DNA from 2 places in the Mucilaginibacter sp. GW821-FHT07G05 genome. Region 1 is predicted to be linked to the other one. Evidence: riboswitches for the same ligand, from Rfam matches in the RefSeq annotation. Region 1 holds a riboswitch; the other holds the start of a gene.

Evidence for each region. A riboswitch is a leader RNA that binds a small molecule or an ion and turns the genes downstream of it on or off. The one in region 1 is predicted to bind S-adenosylmethionine.
Region 2: another riboswitch for S-adenosylmethionine. It lies ahead of AC07NA_RS14710 (protein-disulfide reductase DsbD N-terminal domain-containing protein); the one in region 1 lies ahead of AC07NA_RS06820 (SusC/RagA family TonB-linked outer membrane protein).

What each region holds. Positions count from the first base shown of each region.
Region 1 covers NZ_JBWKQC010000002.1:567,072-575,244, forward strand. The annotation lists gene AC07NA_RS06805 (alpha/beta hydrolase) at 1-365, shown strand, start outside; gene AC07NA_RS06810 (LacI family DNA-binding transcriptional regulator) at 466-1,482, shown strand; gene AC07NA_RS06815 (SusD/RagB family nutrient-binding outer membrane lipoprotein) at 1,780-3,222, opposite strand; gene AC07NA_RS06820 (SusC/RagA family TonB-linked outer membrane protein) at 3,228-6,410, opposite strand; SAM riboswitch class I at 6,866-6,974, opposite strand; gene AC07NA_RS06825 (hypothetical protein) at 7,165-7,509, shown strand; gene AC07NA_RS06830 (KTSC domain-containing protein) at 7,664-8,113, shown strand.
Region 2 covers NZ_JBWKQC010000005.1:226,384-234,556, forward strand. The annotation lists gene AC07NA_RS14700 (peroxiredoxin family protein) at 46-1,365, opposite strand; gene AC07NA_RS14705 (peroxiredoxin family protein) at 1,393-2,715, opposite strand; SAM riboswitch class I at 2,965-3,080, opposite strand; gene AC07NA_RS14710 (protein-disulfide reductase DsbD N-terminal domain-containing protein) at 3,619-4,065, opposite strand; SAM riboswitch class I at 4,162-4,275, opposite strand; gene AC07NA_RS14715 (DUF4998 domain-containing protein) at 4,441-5,556, opposite strand; gene AC07NA_RS14720 (DUF5000 domain-containing lipoprotein) at 5,587-6,771, opposite strand; gene AC07NA_RS14725 (RagB/SusD family nutrient uptake outer membrane protein) at 6,809-8,173, opposite strand, start outside.

The DNA.
Region 1 (8,173 bases):
CTCATCAGGATGTTTATGGCGCTGCCGGATCAATGAGCGGCGGGGTTGATCTTAAACCTTTCGCTAAAGATTTCGGCATCAGTAATATATTGGGCAAGTACGAGGATAACCCCGATAGCTGGGCCAAACACAGCATAGTAGGCATGATAGATCTGCTTAAGCCCGATGTGTTAAAACTGACGATTGATTGTGGCGCGGGCGATTTTTTTATGAACGCCAATAATCAATTGCATGATCTGCTGTTAAAAGCTAAAATAGGGCACGATTTTACGGTTCGGCCCGGCGGGCATTCGTGGGAGTATTGGGGGAATTCGGTGCAGTACCAGGCTTTGTTTTTTAGCCGTTTCTTTAACAAATTGAACTAAACCCGCTATTGAGGCGGTATTTTATTATATTGCATTAGCGATGTGTTGCTTTACACATTTGCCGATCATTACATTTACCATTAACTGATATAACCAAACCTTGAGCAAGAATATATCTATTGCTGATATTGCCGGCGAGTTGCATTTATCAAAAACCACCGTATCATTCATACTGAATGGTCGCGCCGAAGAAAAGCGGATAAGCGATAAAGTGGTTAAACGTGTGCTGGCTTATGTGGAGGAGGTAGGCTACCGGCCAAACTCGTTAGCCAAAAGCCTGCGGACAGGTAAATCAAATACGATAGGGCTAATGGTGGAGGATATCTCGGGCCCGTTTTTTGCCAGCATAGCCCGCCTCATTGAAGATCGTGCTTATGAAAATGGCTACAAAATAATTTATTGCAGTACCGATAACAATACCGCCAAAACACACGATCTGATAGGGATGTTTCGCGACAGACATGTGGATGGCTACATCATAGCGCCCCCACCCGGAATTGAAAATGATATTGCCGAATTACTGAAGAATGATCTGCCGGTAATCCTGTTCGACCGTTATTTGCCTTTGATAGATACCGATCATGTAATTGTCGATAATCAGTTTGGCACTTATAATGCCACCCGCCACCTTATCGAGCAAGGCTATAAAAATATTGCCTACATCACTTTTGCATCCACCCAAACCCAAATGACCGACCGCATGCTGGGCTACCACAACGCGATTGACGAGCATAAGCTGAAGTCCAATGTTAAAGAAATTGTTTTTAACCGCGACGATGCCGAAGTGATAGAACCCTTAACACGCTATTTGCAAGAAAATAAACATTTAGATGCCGTACTTTTCGGTACCGACCATATTGGTACCTGTGGATTGAAGGTGATCAATAAACTCGGTTTGAGGGTACCCAATGATCTGGCAGTGGCATCGTTTGATGATTATTCGGTATTTGAACTGTACACCTGCCCGGTAACCGCCGTAGTCCAGCCTATCACCGCCATTGCCGATAGTATTATCACCCTGTTGTTAGCCAAGCTCAATGCCAAAACAAAAGCACCTGTTCAAAAAATAACGCTGTCAACAGAGTTGATTGTGAGGGACTCATCCAAGGCTAAGTAGCACCGTATATTGATCAACTTAAAATGTGTTCGATGGATTGTTCGTTATGTCGACTCACCCCGACATTGCTTCGCTCGCCGCCCCTCTCTCCGCAAGCGGAACGAGGGGCAATGTGTTTTTCGTTCCTTTCCCGCCCTCTTTGTGCTCGCACAGAGAGGGCAGGTCCAGCGAAGCGTAGACCGGGTGAGTTAACTATACAATTTGCTTTCGCCTCTAATTAAGTATTACACATTTATACAAAAAAGGAAAAGGTCACGATTTACACCGTGACCTTTTCCTTTTTATAGTTCCGAATGATTAGTTCACATCAAACCAAAGTTTGGTGGTGAGCACATCGGCACCCTGGCGTGCTACGGCTTCGCGGTAGCTGGCGCCATTAATGGCTTGTTCGGTACCAGGGTAAATAAAACGTACAGGTAATTTACCGCTTAATACACCGGCTACGGCAGGTTGTAATTGAGGGTAATCTAAGCGGCGCCATTCGGCAAAGGCTTCTAAACCCTCACCAAAAAGGGCTATCCATTTTTGGTTACCTATTGATTTGCGGAAGTTTGTTGCATCATACTTTACAGTAGTTTGGGCAAGGTAGCTGCTGATAGTGGGAGCATCGGTTATGCCGTATTGGTTAAGGGATGCTGTTACCGCTTTATTGTACAGGTCGGCGGCATCTTCGTTAGTAAAGCCGCGTGCTGCTGCTTCGGCACGGTCAAACAATACCTCGGCATAGCTTATAATTACAGCAGGAGCGGTTGGCGCGGTGAAGTAAGTGCCCGGTTTTGATGTTTTGGTAAAACCAAGATTACTTGCATCACCTACCAGTAAACCATTAGGTATCCCTACATAAGTTTGCGGGGTAGTATCTTTTGTTTTAGCCGAAAATATTGGCAGACGCGGATCATTCAGCGCAAAAAGCTGATCGACAATGGTTTTGCTGATACGGTAGTCATCGCGGGTATCAAACAGGTTGCTTATCGGGTTTTGGTTTGGCGATGCCAGGTATACCAGTTGAGCGGTTTCGGTATTAGTGCTGATGTAGCCACTACCTTCAGCCTGTATTTCGGCAATAGTTTGTTTAGCTTTTTCGGGTTCGCGGTCGGCAATGCGCAGGGCAATGCGTAAGCGTAACGAGTTGGCAAACTTTTTCCACGAGGCGATATTGTTATTGTAGATCACATCGCCCAGTATGGCTTTGCCCGATGGGTCGAGCGAAGTTTGGGCTGCTTTCAAATCATCCAGCAAAGCATAATAAACATCTTTTTGAGGGTCGTAAGCCGGGGTAAGGTCTTCCTCAATATGGGCAGCCGATTTGTACGGAATATCACCATAAGCATCTGTTAACAAAGTAAACACCCACGAGCGTAATACCAGCGCCACACCTTTGTAGTTAGGAGTAGCCTGCGCATCAGCCAGCTTAATTATTCCGTTAAGGTTGATAATGCTTTTGGCATAACCCGACGACCATAAACTTTGAAAATCGTTATTAGTATAAATATACCTGTCGGGATCGGTGTATTGTATTTTGGCCCAGTGCTGTACAAACAGCAGGCTTGAGTTCATGTTATTATCGGTTCCCCAATAGCTGTCGGCAGTTGTTTTAATGGCACCGGTGAGCAGGTAATCGGGTTGCGCGGTTGGTGAATTGTTGGGGTTGGTATTGAGTTCTACCAGGCTCTTTTTGCACGATGTAAGCGCGATCAACGAAAGGCCTGATAATATTAGCGGTATATGATTAAGTTTCATGAGTGTTAGAATTTAAGGTTAATGTTAAAACCAATATTACGAACGGTAGGCAAGGTAAGGTCTTCTAAACCCTGACCGTTACCGGTGTTAAATGCCGTTTCAGGGTCGATGTTTGGCACGTTCTTGTGGATGATCCACAGGTTGCGGCCTACTAATGATACCGTTGCGCTTTGCAGTTTAAGGCCTTTTATCCAGCTGGTTGGCAGGGTATAGCCTAATTTTATCTCGCGTAGTTTTACATAAGTAGCATCGTACACAAAAGCCTCGTCAACATTGGTAAAGCCTTTGTAGTATGATTGTGCCGGTAGTATGGTAGTGTTTTTGCTGCCATCAGCTTTTACACCATTAAAAATTACACCGTCATCATACACTGTTTCGCCGTTAGGGGCAGCGGTACCGGCATTAATAGCTATCGCTTTGCCCGTAGTTGTGTTGTTGGCATAGTAATAGCTTAAACCACCGTTAGCAGCACCACGACCGGGTAGGGTAGAAGCCAGCACGCCGGTATAAGTACCGGTACGGTTTGTGTTGGAGTAGATTGAACCGCCAACGTGCGCGTCGACCAATACACTCAGGTTAATGCCTTTGTAGGTAAAGCTGTTGTTAATGCTACCCAGCCAGTTAGGGGTAAATTTACCCAGGTTTTGCTTGGTTGGGTTAATAACCGGTGTACCGCCATCGCTTACAATAATATCGCCATTGGCATTACGCAGGTAAGCGTTGCCATATAGTGTACCATAAGGCCTGCCAACGGTAACCAATACCTGTACGGTACGGTTAGTGCCCAATACGTAGCTTTGCAGATCCTGGTACAATGAAACTACTTTACTGCGGTTAAGCGAGTAGTTTGTGGTGATATCCCAGGTGAAGTCTTTAGTTTTTACAGGTGTTAAGCCCAACTGAACCTCTAAACCCTTATTGTTTATTTTACCGCCATTGATCAGTTTTTGGGTGAAACCCGTAGTAGGGCTTACGTCAACATTGAAGATCTGGTCGGTACTGTTGGTGTTGTAAACGCTTACATCTAAGCGGATGCGGTCTTTAAAGAAACCGAGTTCAAAACCTGCCTCTGATGAAGTAGTACTTTCCGGCTTCAGGTTAGGGTTAAGATCGGTATTGGTAATAGCCTGCTGCGGACTTGTGCCGAAAGGTGCTGTAAACGTGTAAAAGTTGATGAGCCTGTAAGGGTCGGTCGCTTTACCTACTTTTGACCACCCGCCACGTAGTTTAGCGTAGCTTAAAACATCGCTCTTAATATCCAAAGCTTCGGTAAGTATTAAACTTCCGTTTACCGAAGGATAAAAGTATGAAAGGCTGGAAGCCGGTAACGTAGACGACCAATCGTTACGGCCGGTTACGTTAATAAAGGCGTAATTACGGAAACCGATTTGGCCGGATGCGAAGTAACTGTAAGTTTTATACTTATAAAATTCGTTATATGATATCAGCGGATCACGCGAATTGCTTAGTGTATACAAACCGCTTACGGCTAATTTTGGCGCTAACTGATCGTTGCGCTCATTTTGCCAGGTAGCTATGTTACCACCTGCTAACAGGTCGATACTGAAATCGTCGTTAAGTTTTTTGGTGTATTGTAAACGCCCCTCGGCATTGGTTTCGTTAAAGTTGTAGGCATCTTCTTCGTACGAGCCAAATGGGGTTCCGTTTGTACCGTAAGCGACTTTGATCTTGCGCCTGTCGGTATACTGATCTGTACCTATACGGAAGTTGGCAGACAGTCCGTCGATGATCTTATAGTTTAACTCCACATTACCCAAAAAGTGATTGCGGTGTTGTGCAACGGTATTTTCGTATGCTACAAAGTATGGGTTACTGTAATAGCTGTTGTTCCAGTTAAAAGTGCTGCCATCAGCATTGCGATAATTTCTTAACTGGTTAATATCAACCTGGCGGCCGAACCATGTAAATTGCAACATGGTACTTGTGGCACGCTTGCCATAAGCGCCGGGCAGGTTATCGGCATCATCCTTAATGTAGTTGGCCACCGCGTTAATGGTGAGTTTATCGTTTACACGATAGGTAGTATTGAGCGCGAAGGCGTTTTTACCTTGCGATGAGTTTGGCACTACACCTGTTTGGTGCAGGTTATTGTATGATACACGGTAGTCAAACTTTTCATCAGAACCGGTAACGGCCACACCATTGTTGTAGGTATAACCTGTGTTAAAGTAATCTCTAACATTGTTTGGGTGGGCAACAAAAGGCTCGGCTTTACCCTTCGAAAAGAATTGAGGGACTAAACGGCCATCCAATGCCGGGCCCCAGCTTTCATCCACACCATCGTTAATACCGGCACCTTTACCATCTACGTAGCTGAATTTGCCGTTAGAGCCTTGTCCGTAAGCATTCTGATAATCGGGCAAAGTAAGCAGGCTCGAAAAGCTGGTGTTTGAGTTAAGCGTAATGCCTAAACCTTTGCTATTCTTTCCCGATTTGGTTTTGATGAGGATAACACCATTTGCCGCACGTGAACCATATAATGCCGCCGCGTTAGGGCCTTTCAGCACGGTTAACGATTCGATGTCTTCTGAGTTTAAGTCGGACAGTACGTTGGCGAAATCCCTTGATCCGTTGGTGCCTTGATTTTGGGCATTATCCACAGGCACACCATCTACCACAAATAACGGCTGGTTGTTATTGGCAATAGAAGTTTCGCCGCGTATAATGATACGTGCCGAACCCATATCGCCCTGGCTGCTGGTAACGTTTACACCGGCAATTTTACCCGATAAGGCATTGATAATGTTAGTTTCTTTAGCCTCTGATATATCCTTTGATTTTAAACCCTGAACTGCGTAGCCCAATGATTTTTTCTCTTTAGATATGTTGAGCGCCGTTACTACCACCTCGTTAAGCGAATTGGCCTGTTCATCAAGCACAATTTGCAAGGTAGTTTCGGTTTCGCTTATCACAATTTCCTGTGTTTTGTAACCGATGTATGATACATTTATAATATCCTTCGGTTTGGCGGTAAGGGTAAATTTACCATCCACATTGGTTTGGGTACCGCTGGTGCTGCCTTTTATGGAGATGCTAACGCCGGGTAGGGGCAGGCCATCGGTTTTGGCGGTTACCGTACCGCTTATTTTTACCGATTGCGCATAAAGCGTTTGGGCAAAAAGAAGTGGCAAAAGCAGGGCCACTAATAATTTGTAAGTTTTTAACATGACAATTGTTTGTGAGTGTTTGTGTTTCCCCATTTGTATTGATGTTGCCGTAAAACAAGCGCATAGCAAAGCCCGTCCGCTTAAAAACAGTATCAATTTTAGGGTGTTAAATATTTATTGTTTGGCGTTATTCGCTGTGATAGCCTGTATATTAAGACTGATGCAAATAACCTGGCAGCCTGTTAGCTGCAACAACACATGACAGTCATGTGCGCGAAAATGCATGTGCTTAAGGCACCGTTAGATGTGGTTTTTAAGGTAGGTAAACTTAAGTGAGTACTTCGTTTTTTCATTTACTTATTTATTATATTAAAAGTGGGGAATATGCTTGTTATTATTAATTAATGCGTCGCACCCAATTATGGATGAACGGAAATAAAATTTTTAATTAATTATACAGATTGCCGGAGATAAGCTGAGATGCTTGCTTGTAGTGCAAACAGTTTGCAGAGTTAACATTATCTTTTCTGCCACGGGGCAGATAGGAATTAGCACCTTTATACCAATGGCGTACAGGTTGCTAAGACATCACAGGGCCTTTCCCTCCGTCTTTCTGGATAATTAAATGATGTATAAGAACGATTGACGCTGCAAATATATAATATATATTCTACTAAATCTATAGATATTATATTTTATTGTCAGATTATTGTCAGTTTGGGTTTATAGGGTGATTGTCGATACGATAATTGCTTGTTTGTATGGTATTTATTATAAACTTTAAAACCGCAGCGTTTGTAATTATATTTACGGTATGACAATAGAACAGGCTAATTATATCCTTGAATATTATAGCAAATTGTTACCACGCAAAGAAAATATGGAGTTACTTAGCCGAAGGTTTGCGTTGAATTTAAAGGATATGCCCGATTGCGAAATTCGTACGAAGCTTTATGTGCATAACAATTGGCTTACCGCCGATGCGGAAATACTGAACTATCTTGATCCTGAATATGTGCAATACCTGCTTGCAACCGCCGCCCGCATTTTAGAAAATCATCCGGCTGAGGTTGTCTTCAATTTATGCCCTCAATGTAACCAGCTTGCGCGCACACCTTATGCCCAACAGTGCAGGTATTGCAGTTATACCTGGCGCTAAATTTTAAGCGGATATTATCAAATTGATAATAGTGAGCCGGGGCTTAAAATTGTGGTGTAGAAAGCGTACCTTTGCAAAATTATTTTCGGGGGGAGATTGGGCTTAATATCAAGGCTTTCATCTTTTTACATAATAACATAAAACGAACGAAAGCATGAAAAAGATAGTAGACTACAGGAAATTATTGGGCGTTAACGAAGCCGCTGAACTACAGGAACTAAAATCGGTATACCGTGGTTTGATGAAAGCCTGGCACCCTGATAAATTTCAGGAAAGCGAAGAAAGCAAGTTAGCTGCCGAAGAAAAAAGTAAGACTATTATCGAAGCCTATCATTTTTTAGTGAGCATCGCTCCCGAAACCCGTGCCCAGTCTATCACCGAATATACCGCCACCACAACCGCATCGGCCATGGTTGATTTTGAATACAAATCACAAGTGCTTAAAGTTAGCTTTGCCGATGGTAACGAATACGAATATTTCGACGTGCCAAAAGCCATCTATGTAAAGCTCATCAACGCCGATTCACCCGGCCGTTTCGCCCGCAGGCATATCTTCAACAACTATGTTTACCGTAGTGTAAGCAAGCTGGTAGCATCAGCGTAGTTGGTTTAGATTCAAGAACAGAGATTCAGGATTTAAGAAAATATATGATCCCAAATTTTC
Region 2 (8,173 bases), on a different contig from region 1:
CACGAACCTTAGTCCGCACCGGAATGAGTTGGTTTAGTTTATTATTTATTTGCCTTTTTGCGCAGGCTCATCTGTTTTTACAGCCGCGGTTGAAGGTGCCTCTTCAGCCAAAAGCTGATCGAGCAGGGTATTAAATTTCTTTTCGTAGTCTTTGTAGTATTTACCTGTTACGGTGCCGGTGTAGCCGGTGTATATTTCACGTACATCACCTTTACGGTCGATAATAATGGTGGTAGGGAAAGCAACAAACTTGTTTAAGGCCGGCAGCTTTTGCGAAACCAGTTTTTTATCGGCCAGGCCACCAAACAGAATATCGTATTTGATATTGTATTTATCGCGCAGCTTACCTAAAGTGTATTGGGCATAAGCTAAGCTGTCCTTTTGCTCAAAACCAATGGCAATGGCTTCAACACCGCGCTTTTGGTTTTTATTGAACCATGGTGACAGGAATACGGTTTGGTCTGTACAGTTAGGGCACCAGGTACCTACAATTTCAATAATTACTACTTTGCCCTTGTACTTATCATCGCTTAACGATACCGCTTTGCCGGTAAGGTCAGGGAAAGTGAAATCGAGCTTTTTGTAGCCTTCTTTTAAATAGGTAAGCTTGTAGGGATCGGGCAGTTCGGCTTTATCATCTTTTACGCCATCAAACTTGGTATTATCATAAATACCTTGTGAGGTTACGCCGCTTAAAGTACCGTCGGCATTGATCTTGCCTTTGTAGATCTTAGGGCTTGGGCCGGTAAAGCCCGACAGCACAAATTCATCTCCCTGTACGGTACCTTCCAGTTCGCGGCTATCGCCTGTTACCTGCATAATTACGCCGGTTAGTTTGTTACCGTTCTGTTTAAGGATAGCTACTTTGTTAGGCACCTGCTCCTTTGAGTAAAACTTAAGCTCCCATTTACCGCTTAAATTGGCAGCAGGGGCAACATCTTTACCCGGTTCAACAAAGCGGTATTTTTTGCCATACTCGGCTGTAAAAGGCAAAGCGTTGCCGCGTTTGCCGGGTACCAAGCTACGGTATTCGCCGTTCAGGGTACCGTTGTCTTCAATTTTAGCTACCAGGGCGGCATCATAAGTATTCATTTTGATGAATACCGAATCTTTACCCAGGCGCTGCACATGAAAATCATCACGACGGGTACCGTTCAGCAACGTGAAAGTGCCGTGCTCCAGATCTTTCCCCTTAAACTCGAAGTTGAAGGGCACCTGTGTTTCGCTCACGTTAAATACGCCCCGCCATACACCTTCCTTAATCACTTTTGCAGCCGGTTCCTTGTCACCGGCCAGTACAGCCCCGCTGAACAGTAAACCTGCCGACAGCAGCGCGGTGCCTTTTAAAAATTTAATTGTTTTCATAATGGTTGTTTATATGAGGTCGGTTTGTTATTTACCTTGTACTGTGTTACCTGCATCCTGCGTATTGGCCGCGTTTTCCGGTGCCGGTTCGGCTATTAAGGCATCCAGTACTTTGTTGAATTTCTTTTCGTAATCGTCAAAGTATTTGCCTGTTACCGTGCCGGTGTAGCCTGTGTATATTTCACGTACATCGCCCTTACGGTCAATAATTATTGTGGTAGGGAAAGCGATGAATTTGTTAAGCGCAGGCAGTTTTTGAGCTACCAGTTTTTTATCGGCCAGGCCACCAAACAGAATATCGTAACCGATATTGTACTTATCGCGCAGCTTACCTAAAGTATATTTTGCATACTCCAGGCTGTCTTTTTGCTCAAAGCCGATAGCGATAGCTTCTACACCACGTTTTTTATTTTTGTTGAACCATGGCGACAAAAACACGGTTTGATCTGTACAGTTAGGGCACCAGGTGCCAATAATTTCAACAATCACTACCTTGCCTTTGTATTTATTATCGCTTAACGATACCTGCTTACCGTTCAGATCGGGGAAGGTAAAATCAAGCTTTTTGTAGCCTTCTTTTAAAAAAGTAAGTTTATAAGGATCGGGCAGTTCAACATCGTTGTTTTTGGTAGCGTCAAACTTCAGGTTTTTGTATATCCCGAAGCCTTCTTCGCCAGATAATGTACCGTCATCGTTTATTTTTCCTTTAATAATAAAAGGGCTTGGGCCGGTAAAGCCCGATAGCGCGAACTCGTTACCTTGTATAGTACCTTCAATTTCGCGGCTATCGCCTACCACCGTCATTACCACACCGGTAAGTTTGTTGCCTTTTTGTTTTAACAGGGCTATTGAAGCAGGTACAGCCTCTTTACTGTATAATTTAAGCTCCCATTTACCGGTAAGATCTGCTGTAGGGGCTACATCTTTACCTGGCTCTACAAAGCGATAAGTTTTACCATGCTCGGCTGTAAAAGGCAACGCGTTACCACGGAAGTTAGGCACCAGGCTGCGGTATTCGCCGCTTAAGGTACCGTCATCATTTATTTTGGCAACGAGGGCCGCGTCATAAGTATTCATTTTGATAAATACCGAATCTTTACCCAGCAGCTGCACGTGGAAGTTATCGCGGCGTGAACCGTTTAACAAGGTAAATACGGCATGCTCGGCATCTTTACCTTTCAGCTCGAAGTTGAAGGGCACTTGCGATTCGCTCACGGTGAATACACCGCGCCAAACACCTTCTTTAATAAATTTTGCAGGCGGATTTTTATCGCCGGCTAACGCTGCGCCACTTAGCAACAATCCCAATGAAAGGTATTTTGCTTTAGATAGATAATTTTTGAAGTTCATTTTTTGTGTGATTTATAGTTGTTAAATTTTGTTTACTGCTTAATTGAACATTAAGTAGTGTGCTTAAATTTGAGGCATAAGCAATCCCTTACCCGCAGCTAAACAGCTACAGCTCACGGTAAATAATTCCGATAAATTTTATGCGGAGAAACCCCGGGGAACTACATGCACATACAACAACATCGCACGGTGGTTGCGCTTGATTGTTTGGCTAAAAAGAGATAATTCAAATTTTGCATAACACTAGTTAATTTATATTTCCGGAGGAACATCCCTTCGGAAAAAAGTAAAGCACTTATTTCATTACTGAATGAAAAGTTGCTAGAAGATCATCGAGACTTCCTCTCCCTTCTTCTTTATAAATCAACTAATTAATGGTGGGGTTAATTAGATGGCGTAAAGGTAACAATAAAAATCAATAATACAAGTTTATCTATAGAATTAGTAGTATTTATTTTTATTTAGTTTGATATATTGTTTAAATATGGATGACTGGCATCCTGGACTGTTCGGAAAAGCAAGCTGAATGAAATTACCACCATTGCATAAAGCAATACCTCTTTACAGCCAGGATGCCGGTCTTGTTTTTCAAGGCGGTATCCGGGTTAACAGACAGGTAAAAAATCTTTAATTACAACAGCAGCAACCGGGTAAAACTGCTAAGCAATAGCTGTTTAAGTTGCGCAATGCGGTTTGGCCATCAAAAATACCGTTCTTCATTTCTTTATAAATTTAATTTCAGTTTGTCAGGATCAGATTTAAACCCACTGCCTTTCCTGTTCGGTCAGCTTCACGGGTGTTGCACTGTTCCCTCCTATTTATAAATCAATCGGTGGTATATTGATATATGTGTAAGGTTTAGCTATAATTATTATAGCAGTATTTTTTTTTATTACGGGTGTATTATTTTACCGCTACGGTAAATTCAATATCCTCAGGCGGCAGGCACTCTTTATTGCTGCACGCTAAAAATGTGATAGTGCCTTTTACTACCGGGTTACTTTTATTAAGCTTTATTTTTTGCTGAAATATTACCTGCTTTTCAAAATAGGCAACGTTCACCCCAAAGTACTTTTCAAACTTTTTAATGGGTTTTGGCTCGGATGGTTTACCTACCAGCGAAATATCTGCCGACGCGGCGAACTTCAGTTCTGTTTTAGTTGGCCCGCCTTCGGCAATGTTTTGCGAGTAAATGTGCCAGCCTTTATCAATAGTAGCCTTAACAAATATTACGGCCTCGTTATTGCCCGTTTTTTTCGCTGCGTAAGCCCATTTAACAGGTTCCTGTATCTGGCTGTAAGCGCCAAAGCTTAGTAAGAGTATAAATGATAATAAGTATATTTTTTTCATGCTTGTATAGCTGCTTTGTATGTCAAATTAATGTTCCTGGTATTTGACTTATCCTGAGAGGCAAAAAGAGACAGCTATGTATCTGGAAATCTTTTTATCTTATCTATCTCCGCATATCGCGAAGCAGGAGTTAGCACCTTTTACATATATGAGGATGTACAGGTTGCTAAGACATCATAGGGCCTTTCCCTCTGTCTTTCTGGATAAGTACTATAAAGAACGTGTTATCTGATACAAATATATGATATAAACTATAATATCCATAGAATTTATAGAATTTTTTATAATTAATATCAAAAGCACATAATAACCAATAAAAAAAGCCCCGCGAAGAAGAATCTCAGCGGAGCTTTTTATGCTAATTTTTAAGTGGTGTTACAATCCGTAAGTGCTTATCTCCCCCATCACCATATAGCTTTGCGGGCCTTGGGTGCCTACAAACTTAAAGTACCTTGCCTTTGGTTTATTAGGAAGTAAATATTTTTGTTCGCCATTTATTAAACGGTTAAAATTGAATGAACCCTGGTTTACCCATGTTACATTATCCACACTGGTTAAAAAATCAAATTTATCCGGCCCGCGGTCGTCTCCGCCTGTTTCAAATGTGGTGCGCCAAACGCCAAACTGGGTAATGGTTCGTTCTACCCCCATATCTATGGTAGCAAAGTGCGGGTAGCTTGAACAGCCTGCGCATGTATGCCAGCGGGTTGCTTCGTTCCCGTCAATAAAATTGATCACCGCGTTATCACCATCAGAATGCTGGGTTGAGTAACTGATTATTTTCCAGCTTTTTTTGTTGAAGGAAAACAGGCCGCTGCCATCGGTATATGAAGTGTAAAAATTATCGATACTCAACGTATCAGGCCTGAATATGGTTCTGAACTGGTAATTGGTATTGGGTTTCATGTCCGGTATTTCTGAAACTAAAGATTTCACCGAAAATATTTTGTGTTGTTCCTTACCGGATACATCCGTGTATTTAACTTCTGATGCATAAGCCCCGTTGGATTCATCTGCACCGCCCCAACCAATGGTAAGCGTTCCGTTAGCGTTTAACACATTAGAGTTTACGGGCCTTGTCAGCAATTGTGCCTGGTACTTTTCGCCATACGATCCGCCTACTACTTCAACCGGTATTGATGAATTGCCTTTACCGTCGTAAGTACGAATTGTGAATGTATACTTTTTTTCAAGCAGATTTTCAATAGTAACACTTATGGTATCGCCCGATGGCGGAATATCAACAGACAGGGAATCAGCAAAATTGTTCCAGTAAACTTTAGCCTTTATTACAGATGGATCAGACCCTCTGAGCCAGGCTATCTTTACCCTGTTCAAGCCCGAATAGGCCTTAGGTGAGGTCGCTTTCCCGGCATAAGTTAACCCTCCCGGAACTACATATTGCTTGTAGCTTTCTTCCATTTTACGGCAAGCTGAAACAATGCACATCGTAAAGATCAGTATGATCCCGACATAGAATATCCTTTTCATAATATTATTTTATGATAATTAATTAAATAGCTATTGTACAATTTGGCCAAAGAAAGCCATCTCCATTATTACCACCTGGCCGGGACTGCTATACGTTTCTAATGATTTTAAGCGGAGGTACCGTACAGCAGGCGGTTGAATATCAAAGTTAAAATCGCAGCCAAGGTTGGTTGCATAGTTGACATCTTCACTCGTTTTTTGCCCCAGTGGCAGGCCCGATGGTTTTAAGGTTTCAAATTTACCCAGCAAGGTCCATTGTGTCCAACCTCCATCGGGGTCGGGAGAATTTGAGCCCCATAACTCGAAGATCTTTAAACCTGAACCTGTATAACAATGGTCGTTTGATTCCATCCATTGCTTAAACCGGCTCAACAGCACCTTTTTACCCAGATCAATAGTGATCCATTGCGGAAGTGATGAAGCGTTTGACGACGCGTAAAGTCTCCTGTCGGCCAAGCCATTCCAAATATTCTCGATATTATAACCCGGATCGGCAAGTTGGGTCTGATCTGTAGGGAGCACCAGTTTGCTGAAGGTATTTTTAGGGATTTCAATTTCAAACTTAGGTGTAAGTGTTTTGATTAAAGTATCCGACTTATTATTCCAGCGGTCGCGGAAAAACACCGCGAACTTTTGAGGCTTAGATTCGAAACCACGGGCTGCAAAGTTGCCGGTAACAGCTGCTGTATAAAAAGTACGTACGGTTACCCAGTCGTTGTTGCCGGTAGTATCGCGCAGTATCACCACGGAAAAGTCGGCCTTGTTCGGGTTTTTAAAAGCGATGCTTACACCGCCGAAAGTTTCTTCAAAAACCGCAGCCTTAAGTACCGACTTAACCGGCGGTGTTTTGGGGGTAACATTCACCAAAAGCGGCTCCGATTCCTTTTCGTTGCTGCCTACGCTGTATATCTTTACGGCATGTGTTAACGAATCGCCGAAGCCTACCAGTTTTAATGTATCTGTATACCTCGATGATTTCGCTTCCCTGAATACACCGGGCTGTATTTCATATATGGCTTTAACGTATGATAAGTTGGCATCTGCCGGGAGTTTATAAGTTAATATACCACCACCCGGGGTTGCATTAACCTTTACGTCAACTACCTGGCCCGGAGCAGGCAAATCGGCATCAACAAAATCTAACCTGCCTTCTTTTGAACAACCGTACCATATCAGCGCGGCTATCAATCCTCCTATAAAATATATCTTTTTCATTTTTGCTCTTTAATTATTGATCAATTGAGATGACGGGCTACCAGCCTAAGTTTTGAACCAGGTTTGTATTAGCTGTCATGTTGCCTTCAGAAATTGGCCAGAAATAATCTTTTATACCAAATGTTTGGTTGTAGAGTACCGTGATACGATAATAGGATTCGGGCGTGGTTTGCGACATATCCCAACCCCTGATCTGGTCATTTAACACATCTGCCGATTTTTTCCAGCGGCGAAGATCCCACAATCGCTGCGATTCGAAAGACAGCTCAATCAGGCGTTCCTGTTGAATGATCTCGCGCAAACCGTCCTGGTTAAGATATTTCACCGGGTTGGTAGAAAAATTTGTCCAAGATGACGCTACAGTGCCTAAGCCTGCACGTTTCCTAACCAAATCGATATACTTATTCGCTTCAGCCGACGGCCCTGCCGATTCGTTCACCGCTTCGGCATATAATAAATAAAGATCGGCCAGACGCATTATTGGGTACGGGTAGTCAACAACAGAATAATCATTATTGGAGTTAATGGTATTTTGGAAATTGATCAGCTTTTTAAGATTATACCCGGTTACGGTATTATAACCGTATTTACCTTTACCATTGCGTTGTTTAAATTTGCCTTCGAGGTAAAACAGATCAAGGTTTTTGCTGTCATCAAAGCGTCCCTGCCCGTAATAAACGGCACCATCAAAACCAAGATCGGCGTAAAATCTCGGCTCCCTGTCAAAGTGTAGCCCTACCGTGGTATAGCCTTTACGTATATACAATTTATCAGCCTCCTCTGCGGTGCGTAAGGCATAACGCCCGCTATAATTCCAGGTTTTATCTTCATTGATTGGCACACCATGGCCGGTGTAAAACATCTCAGCAATTTTTAAAGGCGGCGATAGTTCGCCCCTCGTAATTACACCGTCAAGGTAGCGAGGATCCCACCAATTGGAGATCAGCCTTTGCAGATCGGCGGTGTTAGATTGTGTATTCGCCCAAATGATCTCGCTGTTCCACTTTTCGGCTACAGCGTTTCTGATACTTAGCTGCGTATTAATAGTATCGGTAAGCTTATATTGCTGAAATGCCGGGTTGTATATATACAATTTTATACCGGCCTCATCACAAACATCTATAGCCCTTTTACAAGCCGTAGCTGCCGTATCCCATTTAGTTTTTGAAAAAGTAGTGTTAAACAGCTGCGTTCCATCGTGGTTTTTCAAACTACCCTGATCTGTATTTCCATTAAATAAAGGGCTGGCTGCTGTAACCAACACCTTTGCCCTTAATGATAAAGCTATAGGGCGGGTAATACGACCGGCTTCGGTAGCAGGACTAATAATATTTAATGGCAAGCCCGGCGCTGCCTCGTTAAGCAGTTGCGCTATATAATGAAAGCAAGAATCCACCGGATC